DNA from 4 places in the Pseudoalteromonas sp. Scap06 genome. Region 2 is predicted to be linked to each of the others. Evidence: predicted binding sites of a transcription regulator. Region 2 holds the regulator's gene; each other region holds the start of a gene.
The links. The regulator LexA, encoded in region 2, represses DNA repair genes until DNA is damaged. The targets are predictions, from matches to a motif close to TACTGTATNNNNATACAGTA.
Positions count from the first base shown of each region.

Region 1: the regulator LexA is predicted to act here: its motif matches at 1,584-1,603, upstream of ruvC (crossover junction endodeoxyribonuclease RuvC).
Region 3: the regulator LexA is predicted to act here: its motif matches at 1,635-1,654, upstream of FLM47_RS10375 (exonuclease domain-containing protein).
Region 4: the regulator LexA is predicted to act here: its motif matches at 1,407-1,426, upstream of uvrD (DNA helicase II).

Region 1 covers NZ_CP041330.1:1,280,102-1,283,650, forward strand. The annotation lists gene FLM47_RS05905 (ABC transporter permease) at 1-1,520, shown strand, start outside; gene ruvC (crossover junction endodeoxyribonuclease RuvC) at 1,653-2,177, shown strand; gene ruvA (Holliday junction branch migration protein RuvA) at 2,180-2,797, shown strand; gene ruvB (Holliday junction branch migration DNA helicase RuvB) at 2,805-3,549, shown strand, end outside.
Region 2 covers NZ_CP041330.1:3,187,575-3,191,123, forward strand. The annotation lists gene coxB (cytochrome c oxidase subunit II) at 1-401, opposite strand, end outside; gene lexA (transcriptional repressor LexA) at 1,145-1,762, opposite strand; gene FLM47_RS14775 (M12 family metallo-peptidase) at 2,068-3,549, shown strand, end outside.
Region 3 covers NZ_CP041330.1:2,234,943-2,238,491, forward strand. The annotation lists gene FLM47_RS10375 (exonuclease domain-containing protein) at 1-1,623, opposite strand, end outside; gene FLM47_RS10380 (sugar porter family MFS transporter) at 1,814-3,238, shown strand; gene FLM47_RS10385 (response regulator) at 3,401-3,549, opposite strand, start outside.
Region 4 covers NZ_CP041330.1:143,113-146,661, forward strand. The annotation lists gene uvrD (DNA helicase II) at 1-1,342, opposite strand, end outside; gene FLM47_RS00675 (hypothetical protein) at 1,658-1,882, shown strand; gene FLM47_RS00680 (YacL family protein) at 2,194-2,562, shown strand; gene FLM47_RS00685 (dUTP diphosphatase) at 2,615-3,241, shown strand; gene yrfG (GMP/IMP nucleotidase) at 3,270-3,549, opposite strand, start outside.

The DNA.
Region 1 (3,549 bases), 1.5 Mb from region 2:
TGGCTACCGGTTATTTAGCTAAAAGTATGGGTACCGAACTGCCCATGGCTGGTTTTAAACCTTGGCTGGTGGCGATTAGTACAGGGGTTATTTGTGCGGTTATGTTCTCTATTAAGCCACTTTTAGATTTATTTGATATTCCACCGCTCAGAGTACTTCGCCGTAATTTAGGCGATCGACTAGCGGTAAGTAAAATTCATTTAGGGCTAAGTGCACTCACCGTGTTTTTATTAATGTGGTTATTTAGTAATAACATAAAAATTACGCTTATTTTGTTTGTCTCAACGCTTGCGCTTATTTTGGTGTTATTTTTAATCTCTAAGTTAATATTTGGCGGTGGCCGCAAGCTTGGCTTAAAGCCGGGTAACAGCTGGTCTTTGGCTATTGCGTCTATTCAAAAGCGCGCCAATGTTAATGCAGTGCAGTTAATTAGTTTTTCGTTAGCTATTAAATTACTGTTATTTTTAATTGTGCTTAAAAATGATATTATTTCTGATTGGCAGTCACAATTACCAAGTGATGCACCTAATGCTTTTTTAGTGAATATTACGCAAAATGAACTGGACCCAGTTAATGAATATTTAGCACAAAAAGGCATTCAGGTGTCGGAGTTTTACCCGACTATTCGTGGTCGCGTAAATGCCGTCAACGGTGAAGCGGTTGCGCGTGAAGTGTCACTGCAAGATAACGAGAAAAAAGACGAAGAAGCCCGCTCAGGCATTGGCCGCGAGCTCAATTTAACCTGGCTTGACGAAGTCCCTTCGCAAAATGACATTATCGATGGCCAGTGGTTTGGCGATGACGCCGTTGCCGAGGCCTCACTGGAAGAGTCGATGATGCAGCGCCTCGATGTTAAATTAGGCGATACTCTTACATTTTTAATCGGTGCGCAGTCGTTTGATGCTAAAATAACCAGTGTGCGAAAAGTAAATTGGGCCACACTCAAGCCTAACTTTTTTATTATTTTAAGCCCAGATGTACTTAGCGACTTTCCGGCAACCTATATTTCATCGGTACGCATTGAACCTGAGCAAAAGCGCGACTTTAGCCAGTTATTACGTTCATACCCCACTATTACAGCAATTGATGTAGATAATTTTGTTAAGCAAATACAGTCGACTATTGAGCAAGTGTCGTTAGCCATTGGTTTTGTATTGGCTATTGTGGTGTTATGTGGTGCGTTGGTACTAATATCGCAGGTGCAAGCAAGCTTAGGTGAGCGCATGCAAGAAATCGTAATATTGCGTACGTTAGGTGCTAAAAGCCGATTAATAAAAAATGCCACTTTATATGAGTTTTTATTACTGGGCGGTTTAGCCGGACTGGTCGCTGCATTTTTTAGTGATATTGCACTGTTAATAGTGCAGCAGCAAATGTTTGATTTGGCGGGTAAGCTGCATCCAAATATTTGGATTATTGGCCCCGTTGCTGGTGGCGTGTTTGTAGCAGGTTTAGGTTATTTTATGATTGCCCGTACGCTCAAACAAAACACCCAAGGCTTAGTGCGCGCATTGGCGTAAACTTTTTGGCCAAATAGAGTTTAAATGCCTACTTTTTAAGTAGGCATTTTTGTTTTGGCTTGGTACTGGTAATTTATACAGTGCTCTGGCATTATTAGCATTATTAATAAATAACAATAATGAGAGTGCTGTTTGGCCATTATTTTAGGGATCGATCCGGGCTCGCGTTTAACGGGTTACGGTGTGGTTGCGCACCAAGGTGCTAAGTTTACATACTTAGGCAGTGGCTGTATTAAATTAGCCGATCATGACTTTCCCACCCGACTTAAAATGATCTACCAAGGTATTACGCAGCTTATAGAGCAGTTTTCGCCTGAAACCTTTGCCATAGAAAAAGTATTTATGGCACATAACCCCGATTCTGCTTTAAAGCTTGGGCAAGCCCGTGGTGCTGCCATTGTGGGGGCCTCTATGGCCGACTTACCGGTGTTTGAATACTCTGCACGGCAAATAAAGCAAGCCGTGGTGGGTAACGGTGGAGCAGATAAATCGCAAGTGCAACATATGGTTAAAAATATACTTAAACTGCCAGGTACGCCGCAAGCCGATGCAGCAGATGCACTCGCGATTGCAATTTGCCATGCTCACTCTGAACAAAATTTAATAAAACTAGCGGGTAGCGCAAGCAAAACCGTTAGAGGACGTCTAAGGAAATAACAATGATAGGTCGCTTAAACGGCGTGTTAGTTGAAAAACAGCCCCCAGAAATATTATTAGAAGTGAGTGGCGTTGGCTACGAAGTACAAATGCCAATGACCTGTTTTTATGATTTACCCAAAGTGGGCGACAACGCCATTGTGTACACTCACTTTGTTGTACGCGAAGACGCACAGTTATTGTTTGGCTTTAATAATAAAACCGAACGAGCCTTATTTCGAGAGCTGTTAAAAGCCAATGGCGTAGGACCTAAGTTGGGTTTAGCTATTTTGTCGGGTATGTCGGCGCAGCAGTTTGTAAGTTGCGTAAATAATGAAGACGCTACCGCCTTGGTTAAACTGCCAGGGGTAGGTAAAAAAACCGCCGAGCGCTTAGTGCTCGAAATGAAAGACCGATTAAAGAATTGGGGCAACGACTTATTTACCCCATTTAGCGACAGCGCCGTAATAGAGCCTGCGAGCGATGCAACTATAGCTAATAATGCGGCCGATGATGCGGTTTCGGCGTTAGTGGCGCTCGGTTATAAATTGCCACAAGCGCAAAAAGCAGTAAAATCAGTAAGCAAACCCGATATGTCGACTGAGGTTCTAATTAAAGAATCTTTGAAATCAATGCTGTGAGTAAATTATGATCGAAGCTGATCGCTTAATAGATGCTGCTGAAAAAACCAATGAAGACACCATAGATCGTGCTATTAGGCCTAAGTTACTGGCCGATTATCGTGGTCAGCCGCATGTTAAGCAACAAATGGAAATATTTATTGAAGCTGCGCGTAGCCGCAGTGAAGCGTTGGATCATTTATTAATATTTGGCCCGCCAGGCTTAGGTAAAACCACGCTTGCTAATATTGTAGCAAATGAATTAAGCGTAAATATTAAAACGACCTCGGGCCCTGTACTTGAAAAAGCCGGCGATTTAGCTGCATTGCTTACTAATCTTGAAGAAGGTGATGTACTGTTTATTGATGAAATTCACCGCTTAAGCCCACAAGTAGAAGAAATACTTTACCCTGCAATGGAAGATTACCAACTCGATATAATGATAGGTGAGGGGCCTGCAGCACGCTCTATTAAGCTTGATTTACCTGCATTTACCTTAATTGGCGCAACCACGCGTGCGGGCTCATTAACCTCACCACTGCGTGATCGCTTTGGTATTGTACAGCGTTTAGAGTTTTATTCTGTTGAGGATTTGTCGCATATAGTGGGGCGCTCAGCGCATTACCTTGATTTAGAAATGTGTGACGATGGCGCAGCTGAAATTGCCAAGCGCTCTCGTGGCACACCGCGTATAGCAAACCGTTTATTGCGTCGCGTGCGCGATTACACCCAAGTTAAATCAGATGGTACGGTTAATGCCGAGGTTGCTCAAC
Region 2 (3,549 bases):
ATATACTCGTAATGCCACTTCCACTGTGATCCAGTAATTTTTATGGTGATATCAGCTTTGCTGGCATCCTCCATCGCAATTAACGTTTTAGTCGCAGGAATGGCCATAACAATTAAGATGACAAAAGGAATGGCAGTCCAGAGTATTTCTACTTTGGTACTTTCATGAAACTGGGCAGGGACAGCCCCTTTAGACTTGCGATGATGGATGAGTGCCCAAAACATAATGGCAAACACGATCACCCCAATCACACAACATATTAAAAATATGGTCATGTGCAGTTGGTATACATTATTACTTATATCAGTTACGCCTTTACGCATATTATATTGGCTATTAGCAAGCACATTTTGCGAAAAAACTAACAATATAAGCCACAAGGAAGAACTCAGCTTACCCATGTGACGGCTCCTTTGATGCTATTGCTGACGCAAAGCGAAGAGGCATACGGCTTAAACGCCCATTCGTTATTTTTATTTTTTATAAGGGTGCTGGAGTTACTAAATGTGTGTGCTCAAAACGACTAGGCTGTGAGTTATTTTTATTCCAGCTCTTTAATAACTAGTTAAAAAATAAACAATAAGCAAGGTGAGTATGAAAAATAAACAAGAGGTTACTTAAAAAAGTGCAGCAAAGAAAATAGCAATTAATGAGGTAATTAATCCCAAAGTCAGGGTTAGTAAGGGGTAGCTTGAATAACAGCGGAAAAAATATAAAATTTTATGATTTAAAAATAACTAGGGTCTGTTGACCTTTGCGGATTAAAATTTGTTCAAACTAGGGGCGGTTTAATCGCGGCGCGAGGTTTGTAACCTAGTGGGCTAAGTCAAAACCGAGCAACAAAGAGTAAATCGCCCCTAGGCAGAATCCTTCGGGCAGCGCCTGTTTGGCATTGATGCTGCGTTATCGCCTATTTATGGGGAATAACCACACCACATAGGCTCTGTCTTGCCTAAATACCAAACAGACTGCTGCAAATTCAACCTTGAAAGGTCAACAGACCCTAAAATAAATTTGTTTGTTTATAACAATATTTAGCGATTTTTAAAAATAACAAAAAGCGATTCACAAGCAATATCGTACAAAAATAATGCATGTAAAAACAGCGCCTAATCAATATTAAGCGCTAGGTTATGCTTAACTATCACATCCAATCAGCGTTACGAATAACACCCACCGCTAAACCTTCAATATTGAAAGATTCATTTTCCAAATCAACTTCAATGGCTGAAAACTCGTCATTTTCAGCATGCAGTAATACTTTTCTGCCGGCTTTTTCTAGACGTTTAACCGTAACATCATCATCCACTCGAGCAACAACAACCTGACCATTTTCAGCTACTTGAGTTTTATGTACAGCGAGTAAGTCGCCATCCATAATGCCAATATCTTTCATGCTCATGCCGTTAACGCGCAGTAAAAAATCAGCCGCAGGTTTAAACATTAAAGGGTCAATTTTACAGTGGCTTTCTACATGCTGTTGCGCCAATATTGGCTCACCCGCAGCAACTCGACCAATTAAAGGTAAGCCCAGTTGCTCTGGCTCTTCTTCTTCAACAAGCTGAATGCCCCGACTCGCGCCCGGCTTCATTTTAATCACACCTTTTTTAGCCAGTGCTTTTAAATGTTCTTCTGCAGCATTCGCACTTTTAAAACCCAGTGTTTGTGCAATTTCGGCACGTGTAGGAGGCATACCAGTATCTTTAATAAACACTTTGATAAGTTCGAGTATTTGCGCTTGGCGTTTCGTTAATGGTCGCATACAACTGGTTTTCCATACAGTACAATTAACTGTGAGTATATACAGTTATTTTAAAATCGCAAATATAAATTAAGTTAGCTCCACTGATAATAATTAGCTTATCGCACTAAGAATATAACCCGCTCTTAACTACTTAAAATTATTTTTGCACTGATTAAAGCAACCCATCAACAGTAAAAATAAAAAATGTATCTTAAAATTTACAACAATGGTTAATTTTAATGAGCGCTAATGTTAATTAATTGAAATAAAAATATTACCGTGTACACTTTATGTGGACAAAACAAATGTAAAAGGACTATGAAATGAAAAAATACTCACCTTTATTTATTGGGCTCCTATTCAGCGGCTATACACAAGCTCAAGTTCCGCTTTTTGAAGTGCAATATATTAATGAGCCACAAAGCGTGGCCACACAAACAAGTAATCAATTACAGTTTGGCCAGCCTCTTTTTGAGCTCACAAATAGCACAAATACCTTTCTTTTACCTGTTAAAGGTAACGACATTGAATTTATAAAAAGTTCAACAAGTTTGTCAGCAACGGGAAGCTTAATTTGGATTGGTAAAAGTTTAGAAGATGACGAAATAACACTTATTAAATCTGCAAAAGGCATTTCGGGTACTGTAAAAGTAGGTGAACAGATATATAAATTACAACCAAATAGGCACTCTGGTCATAATTTCATTGAATTAGATCCCCAAAAGCAGCCAGCTGAACATGCTCCCGACTATAAACAGTCTAATAACTTGGAGTTTATGAGTGAACAAATTTTAACAGCTCAAAACACTCAATCGGTAATGGCTAACGAAACGCAAAGTAATATTAGTTTATTAGTTTTATATACCCCAGCAGCAGCTCAAAAATCAGGGGATATAAATAGCTTAATTGATCTTGCGATTGTTGAAACCAACCAAGGTTATCAAAACTCAGGCGTCAACGCAGTTGTTAGCATAGCCCACATGAGCCAAATTAATTATACTGAAGCTGCAAACTCAAGTACTGATTTAAATCGTTTAGCAGCTAAGAACGATGGTTATATGGATGAAGCACATACATTACGCGATCAATTCGGTGCAGATGTAGTTATATTAGTAAATGATGTCAATGGTTACTGTGGCCAGGCCAAAGCCATTGGCGCTAATGCTCAAAGCGCTTTTGCTATGGTCGATTATGATTGTGCGACAGGCTACTACTCCTTTGGTCATGAGATTGGGCACTTACAAGGCGCTCGCCATAATCCAGAAAACGATCCTTCAACAACTCCTTATTCATTTGGACATGGTTACCAACAACCTCAATCGCAATGGCGTTCAGTGATGGCATATAATTGTCCAGGTAATTGTACACGTATTAATTACTGGTCGAACCCTAATAAATCATACAATGGAGATGTAATGGGGACTTCGGCAGAACATGACAATGCCAGAGTGTTAAACTTAACTAACCCTATTATTGCAAACTTTAGATCTTCAACCCCCCCAATTCCTGGTGACAATGTACTCCAAAATAACCAAGCAATTATGGTTAATGGTGCAAAGAATAGCGAAAAATTATTTACATTTGTAGTACCAAGTGAAGCAACACAAGTTACTTTTAGAACATCAGGTGGTAGTGGTGATGCTGATATATATGTAAAATTTAACGAAACGGCATCCACAAATAATTTTGATTGTCGCCCATATAGAAATGGCAATAATGAGAGCTGCAGTGATACTCGCAGTGGAAATTACTCTGTCATGCTCAAAGGCTTTGATGCTTATAATAATGTAGAACTGGTCGCTAGT
Region 3 (3,549 bases), 950 kb from region 2:
AATATTTACGATAAAGCCACAGTTTTTTAAATTATCGATACTCACTAACTGGTTTCTTTTGAGCTTATCGCCAGGCGCTTTAACCTCTTCAAAATGAACGGCGTTATTATCAACAATCATTAAATCGGGATAACCATCTTTTAGCTGTCGGTAGTTCTTTGCCATATTTTTTAAATGCTGAAGTAAAGCCGTTATTGGGCTATTTAATATAAGCATCTCTACTGGCTTTAAAACATCTGGGTGCCACCTAAATAAGCCATTTGGTTGCTCATAATACTTCGCGGCATGGTTACACACTAAACGCAGCAATTTGGGGGTACTATTACACGCAGCCAGCCGCGCTTCTATTTGTGAGGATTGATTTAAGTAAAAGGAGTCTGTTTTTAACGCTTGTGGGAAAATATCAAATTCATTACAAAGCGACGTCGGGGTTTCAATAAATAGCTCTTGCCAAAAAACCAGCGAAAATAGGCTTTGCCACAAAGTATTTTCAGTATAAAAAACCTGTTTGCCTTGACGAGTGTAGTGATCGCTTACACCTAACTCAACATCGCCGCGGTAGAGTTCATCAACTTCTATAATGCAGCGTGTACTGGCTAACATTTCACTGAGCCGCGAACGGGTTTGCTTGTTAAATTTACGCATTAAAAAGTCATCTGCAAAATACAGTAACTCATCAGTAAGCGGGTTTTCTATAATTTGCTCAAGCTGCGTTTTTACCCATTGCTTATTGCCTTGTCGATATTGCTCCCTTATTTGAATCTCGAGGGCTTGTGCATCGTCTTCGCAAGCATTAAGTACATCAAACGCAAGTGTTGGGTTAGTTGTTTTTAGTTGCTTATAAAGTATAACCAGTAACTTGTTTTTTAACTCTTGTGCAAGATCCCCTAACGCTACTTCATTTATTAGCTTCTTTGCTAGTACCTCTCTTTCATTGTCATCTTTTGTATTTTTAAGCGTTAGCCGCAAACGGTTTAATGCATAGTTAGACTGCGCTTCCTCTATTGAATCAAAGCGCGACAAGCTTTCACTATGCTCTTGCCTAACAGGTGTTACGCCTAAATCTCGCAGTACAAATCGATTTTGATGATTAATATCGCCTGCACTGAGCCTGCCGATATATAAAAATTCAAAATACTCGTAATACTCTTCTCTATTATTTATCACGTACTGATTATATAAGTGTGCAAGACACTCTGGCTTAGATTCAAAGAATGAACTAACTATTTCAACTAAGTTACTTTTAGCAGCGCTTTTTTTAAATAATGGCGGTTGTTCTTGCTTTTCTAGCAGCTCTGTTAAGGCCGGTTTTGTTAGGTGACTTAGTAGTTGCCTATAATCTTTATGAGAAGGTTCAGCAATTAACTTTGCCGCTTTTAATTTAAAAAGTGCTTGGTATGGCAAGCTAATTTCTTCGTAGTTTAATGATTGGGTTTGAACTAAATAAGGCTTACGAGAATAAATGCGCGCCAACATACACTGGCTCTGTTCGTCGAGCGTGTTTATTTTACTAATAAATGAAATATGCTTTTGCTCGAGTAAATGCATGCATTTCTCGCTCACAAACGTTAATAGCTCTCTAAAATGTGCCAAATAATATTTCGCTGGTAACTCTTTTTTCATAAAACCGCCCATACTGTATATAAAAACAGTATCTAGTATCTCGTTATTTTTATCAACCCAATAAAATTTTTATGCATACGTATTACTATTGAAATATCTTTTTTAGCGTGATCACTCTGTGCTAAGGTTGCCAGCAAATTTAGTGCTACTTTAACTACATTACACATAATAAAAATTAGGATTGAACAACATGACGACACAGCATGCAACTAAAGGTGAGCATAGCGCACAGACTAAGTGCTCGCTTTTATATGTTATTTTTATATCGGCCGTTGCCGCTATTGGTGGCTTTTTATTTGGTTTCGATTCGGGCGTTATAAACGGCACCGTATCGGCATTAGGTAATACATTTAACTCAAGCAGTGTTGCAACTGGTTTTAATGTTGCATCTGTATTATTAGGTTGTGCGCTGGGGGCTTTAGCTGCTGGCCCATTAGCTGACAAATTTGGCCGTCGCGCTATTATGATTGTCACTGCCATTATATTTGCAGTCAGCGCTTTTGGCTCTGGGGTTGCCGATAGTTCTGCTGAGTTTATTTTTTACCGCTTATTTGGCGGATTAGGCATAGGTGCAGCCTCTGTTTTAGCACCTGCTTATATTGCAGAAGTAGCACCAGCAAGTTTACGTGGTCGTTTAGCGACATTACAACAACTCGCTATCGTACTTGGTTTATTTGCAGCCTTTTTAAGTAATTACCTAATTGCTAACGCCGCTGGCGGTGCCGAAGGTATTTTAATGTTAGATTTAGCCGCATGGCGCTGGATGTTTTGGGCTGAACTTGTTCCTGCAGGCTTATTTTTAATTGGCGTACTTTTTATTCCTGAGTCACCGCGTTACCTAGTCGCACAAGGTAAACTTAAACACGCTAAAACTGTATTTAATAAAATCTCAAATGACGATGCTGATACGCAAATCAATGACGTGAAACAGTCTCTGCAAAGTGATAAAAAACCAAGTATTCGCGACTTATTTATTGATGGCAGTAAAAAAGTACATCCTATTGTTTGGGTGGGTGTGGCTTTATCAGTTTTCCAACAATTTGTTGGTATTAACGTGGTATTTTATTACGGCTCAGAGCTATGGCAAGCCGCTGGTTTTGATGAATCACAATCACTGTTTATTAATGTACTTGCAGGCACCACCAATATTTTATCTACCTTTATAGCTATTGCCTTAGTCGATAAAGTAGGCCGTAAGCCACTATTATTGGTAGGTAGCATAGGTATGTTTATTAGTTTAAGTGCACTTACCTACACCTTTGGAAGTGCAGGCCTTGATGAAGCGGGCAAGTTAGCACTTAGCGAAAATATGGGTACCTTTGCATTAATAATGGCTAATTTATTTGTGGTATTTTTTGGCTTAAGCTGGGGCCCTATTGTATGGGTACTACTTGGTGAAATGTTCAATAACCGTATTCGCGGAGCAGCCCTTGCTGTTGCAGCTAGCGCACAATGGATAGCTAACTTTGCTATTACTATGACCTTCCCGATTATGCTCGGCAGTATTGGTTTAGCAGGTGCTTATGGCTTTTACACTCTTTCGGCATTTATTAGTGTATTTTTTGTGGTTAAATACATCAAAGAAACACGCGGCATGAAATTAGAGTCAATGTAATTATATAGCCTGAGTAGCGCCGACTTTCCATTAGTTTACTCAGGCTAATCCCCCCATTCTATTATCTTATTTTTCTGCTCATAAAACTAATTAGATACATTTAACCATTTGGCAAGCGGATACTCTCTGGCACGGTGTAAGCTTTTGCCTGTTGAACTATTATCAGCTGAGAATGTTACCAATCACAGTGTATAAATCATCACTATTAATTGGTTTGGCAATAAAGTCATCCATACCTGCTATTAAACATCGCTGTTTATCTTCTTCATAGGCATTAGCCGTAATCGCTACTATAGGCACTCGCAAACCTG
Region 4 (3,549 bases), 340 kb from region 2:
AATGCTGTTGTTCTACAATGGCTTTAGCAGCATACCAAAGCGGCAAAGATTCAGCGCGAGCGCAGTCACGTATATGGCTTAATGTTTTGTCGCCAATCCCACGGGCTGGGGTATTAATTACACGCTCAAATGCGGCATCATCTTGGCGGTTACCCACTAAGCGTAAGTATGAGAGGGCATCTTTAATTTCTTGACGTTCGAAGAATCGCATACCACCATAAATTCGGTATTTTAAACCTTCTTGTAGCATCGCTTCTTCAAGTACCCGCGATTGCGCATTACTACGATACAAAATAGCCGCATCCTGTAGCGCATTTCCGGCATTTAGCCAGCTGCGTAATTTGCTACTCACAAAGCGCGCTTCATCTAGCTCGTTAAAGGCAGCATAAATAGAAATTGGCTCGCCGTCGTTACCGTCAGTCCACAAGCTTTTACCCATACGCTCGGAGTTATTTTGTATAAGTGCATTAGACGCTTTAAGAATAGTGGCAGTCGAGCGATAGTTTTGCTCAAGGCGAATCGTCTCTGCATCAAAGTCTGTTAAAAAGCGTTTGATATTTTCAATTTTAGCGCCACGCCAACCGTAAATACTTTGGTCATCATCACCTACAATCATAATACTACTAGTGTCGCCCGCAAGTAATTTTAGCCATGCATACTGAATAGTATTGGTATCTTGAAACTCGTCTACTAGCATGTGTGCGAAGCGCTGCTGATAATGACGAAGCAGGGTTGGGTTGTTTTTAAGAACCTCATAACTACGTAGTAATATTTCAGCAAAATCAACTAGGCCCGCTCTATCACAAGCTTCTTGATAGGCTGCGTAAACGCGCAGCATCATTTGCTCGTTAATATCGTATGCCTGAATATCTTTAGGGCGCAGAGCTTCGTCTTTTTTAGCGCTTATGTACCAACCAAACTGTTTGGCTGGCCATTTTTTATCATCAATATTCATCGATTTTAACAAGCGCTTGATCATGCGAAGCTGATCGTCTGAGTCTAAAATTTGAAAGGCTTCAGGTAAATTTGCTTCACGGTGATGTGCCCGTAAAATTCGGTGCGATAAACCATGGAAAGTACCAATCCACATGCCGCCAACAGGGGCTTTTAGAGTTTCTTCAACCCTTGAACGCATCTCTTTAGCGGCTTTATTGGTAAAGGTTACCGCAAAAATACTGTAGGCAGAGGCTTGCTCTACTTGCATTAACCAGGCAATACGATGAACCAATACTCGAGTTTTACCTGAACCTGCTCCTGCTAATACCAGCATGTTTTGTAATGGCGCTGCAACGGCATCGCGTTGTTTATCATTTAAGCCATCGAGTAATTCTGAAACGTCCATCGTTACGCCTTTTTAATCAATAATGAGAGCAGTATAACAGGTGTTTTTGTTAGGCTAAATAAAATACTGTTTTTATAAACAGCTATTTATAAAATAGGTATTTAAGTTGTTGAATAGTGAACAGTATAAACTGAGCAAGTAACTAAAATAGCTATTTAAAATTGCTAATTTGACTTATTTTTGGCAAAAAATACTAAAGCGATAAATTCGTAATAATTTAACTGTATGATTTGTAAGCCTTAATAAATTGGCATAAAGTGTGTAAGTATAAATAATAAGTACAAATACAAAATTAATTAAACTACAGAGGTTAGTATGTCTCAACAAGGTTCTGGCGGAAATGTAATAGCCGCTCTATGTAATATTTTTTTCCCGGGTTTAGGGCAGTTGGTGCAGGGTCGTATTTTATCGGCGCTGGTGTTTGCCATTTTGGTTTTTGGCGGTTACGCGTTATGGTTCTTAGTTGTTCCAGCTATTGTTGGAGCCGTATTCCATTTATGGGCAATTATTGATGCTGCCCGCTATCGCTCAGGCGGTTAGCTATATTGATGATACTAAATAACCTGAACTCTGGATAATAAATCTATCTCTAGCAGCTATTTTGAGCGCTAACTGCGTTGAATTTACTTGCAATAGACTAGCTATTGACGCGTAATTTCGCCTTGTTTTCACTGAAAATTTCTGGCTAGAGAAAATAAACATAAATATCATTTTATTCAATATGTTAGTAAATCTCTTAACCAGAGTTCAGGTTAAGTAGCGCCTTGCGGCGCTATTTTTGTATCTGGCTTGCGTTATTCATAACTGACTAGGTTATAATCTATTGTAATTAGCAGTACTGGAATAAAGTTATGGAATACCAATTTATTCGCGACCCTATTAGTGGGTTAAGAATTAAAATAAGCAGCGAGCATGCGATTATAGGCCGTTGGTTAAATGAAGAAATAGGCAAAGACAAAGTGGCTATGGTGCTGGCGCTTATTAGCTCGGTGAGTTCAAGCTTTGAACCGTTAACACTTAAAGGCCAAGAAATTGACCTGATCCTTTCTAAAGATGAAGCGTTATTTGAAGCGCATGCGCTGCATCAAGATAACGAAGATATATTAGCCTACCAAGATGACGAATTAATGCTTGAAGAGAATGATTTAAGCAGCGGTTGTGGTTTTGAAGACTTTGTTGACCTGATCAACTCATGGCATGAGTTTTCGGCTGGTCGTTAAGTTATATTATCTGTATTATTACCCTAATTATAAATCCAACAGTGGAACCAATATGTCTGCGAATTTAAACAAGCTAGTTGTTATGCTAGAAATGCAAAATGCCATGAATACTAAAGTACATGAGCAATGGTTTAGCCAAGGCTTTGAATGGTACCGAGCTATTTGGGTTGAATGTGCAGAAATGTTAGACCATTACGGTTGGAAATGGTGGAAAAAACAAACACCAGATACTGAACAGGTGATTTTAGAGCTGGTTGATATTTTTCACTTTGGCTTATCGTTGCGTATTGACGGTGAGACTAGCTACGAGCAAATAGCAACAAAACTACAAGCCGAAATGAGTGCACCACAACAAGGTGATGACTTTAAACAAACACTTGAATTATTAGCAGCCAGTGCTGTTGCCAATAAAGCGTTTAATGCAGCCGCTTTTGCTGGTTGTATGGCGCAAATAGGCATGGATATTGATGATTTATACCGTGGTTATGTAGGTAAAAATACGCTTAACTTTTTCCGCCAAGATCATGGCTACAAAGATGGCAGCTACATTAAAGTATGGCATGGTCAAGAAGATAACGAACACTTAGTAGAAGTAGTTAAAAGCCTTGATACTGAACATGCAGATTTTGCAAAACAGGTATATCAAGGCTTAGTAGCGCGTTACCCTCAGGGCGAATGAGCTAAATAAGCTAAATAAGCTAAATAAGCTAAATAAGCTTACGGTAATCGGTGACGCTTATGTAGTCGGTTATATCGTTATGTGGTTGTTGACTATTAGGGTTAGCAACCGCAAGTAAATGCTCAATGCCGTATTTTCGTGCGGCATTTAATACCGGTAAACTGTCATCTACAAATAAAGTGCGGCGTTTATCAAACCCTAAGTCCCCTTGCACTTTATGCCACAAGCTTTGTTGCTCTTTACTTACTCCATATTCATGAGTCGATACCACCCCGTCTAAATAGTTATCAATAGCGGTATGTTCAAAT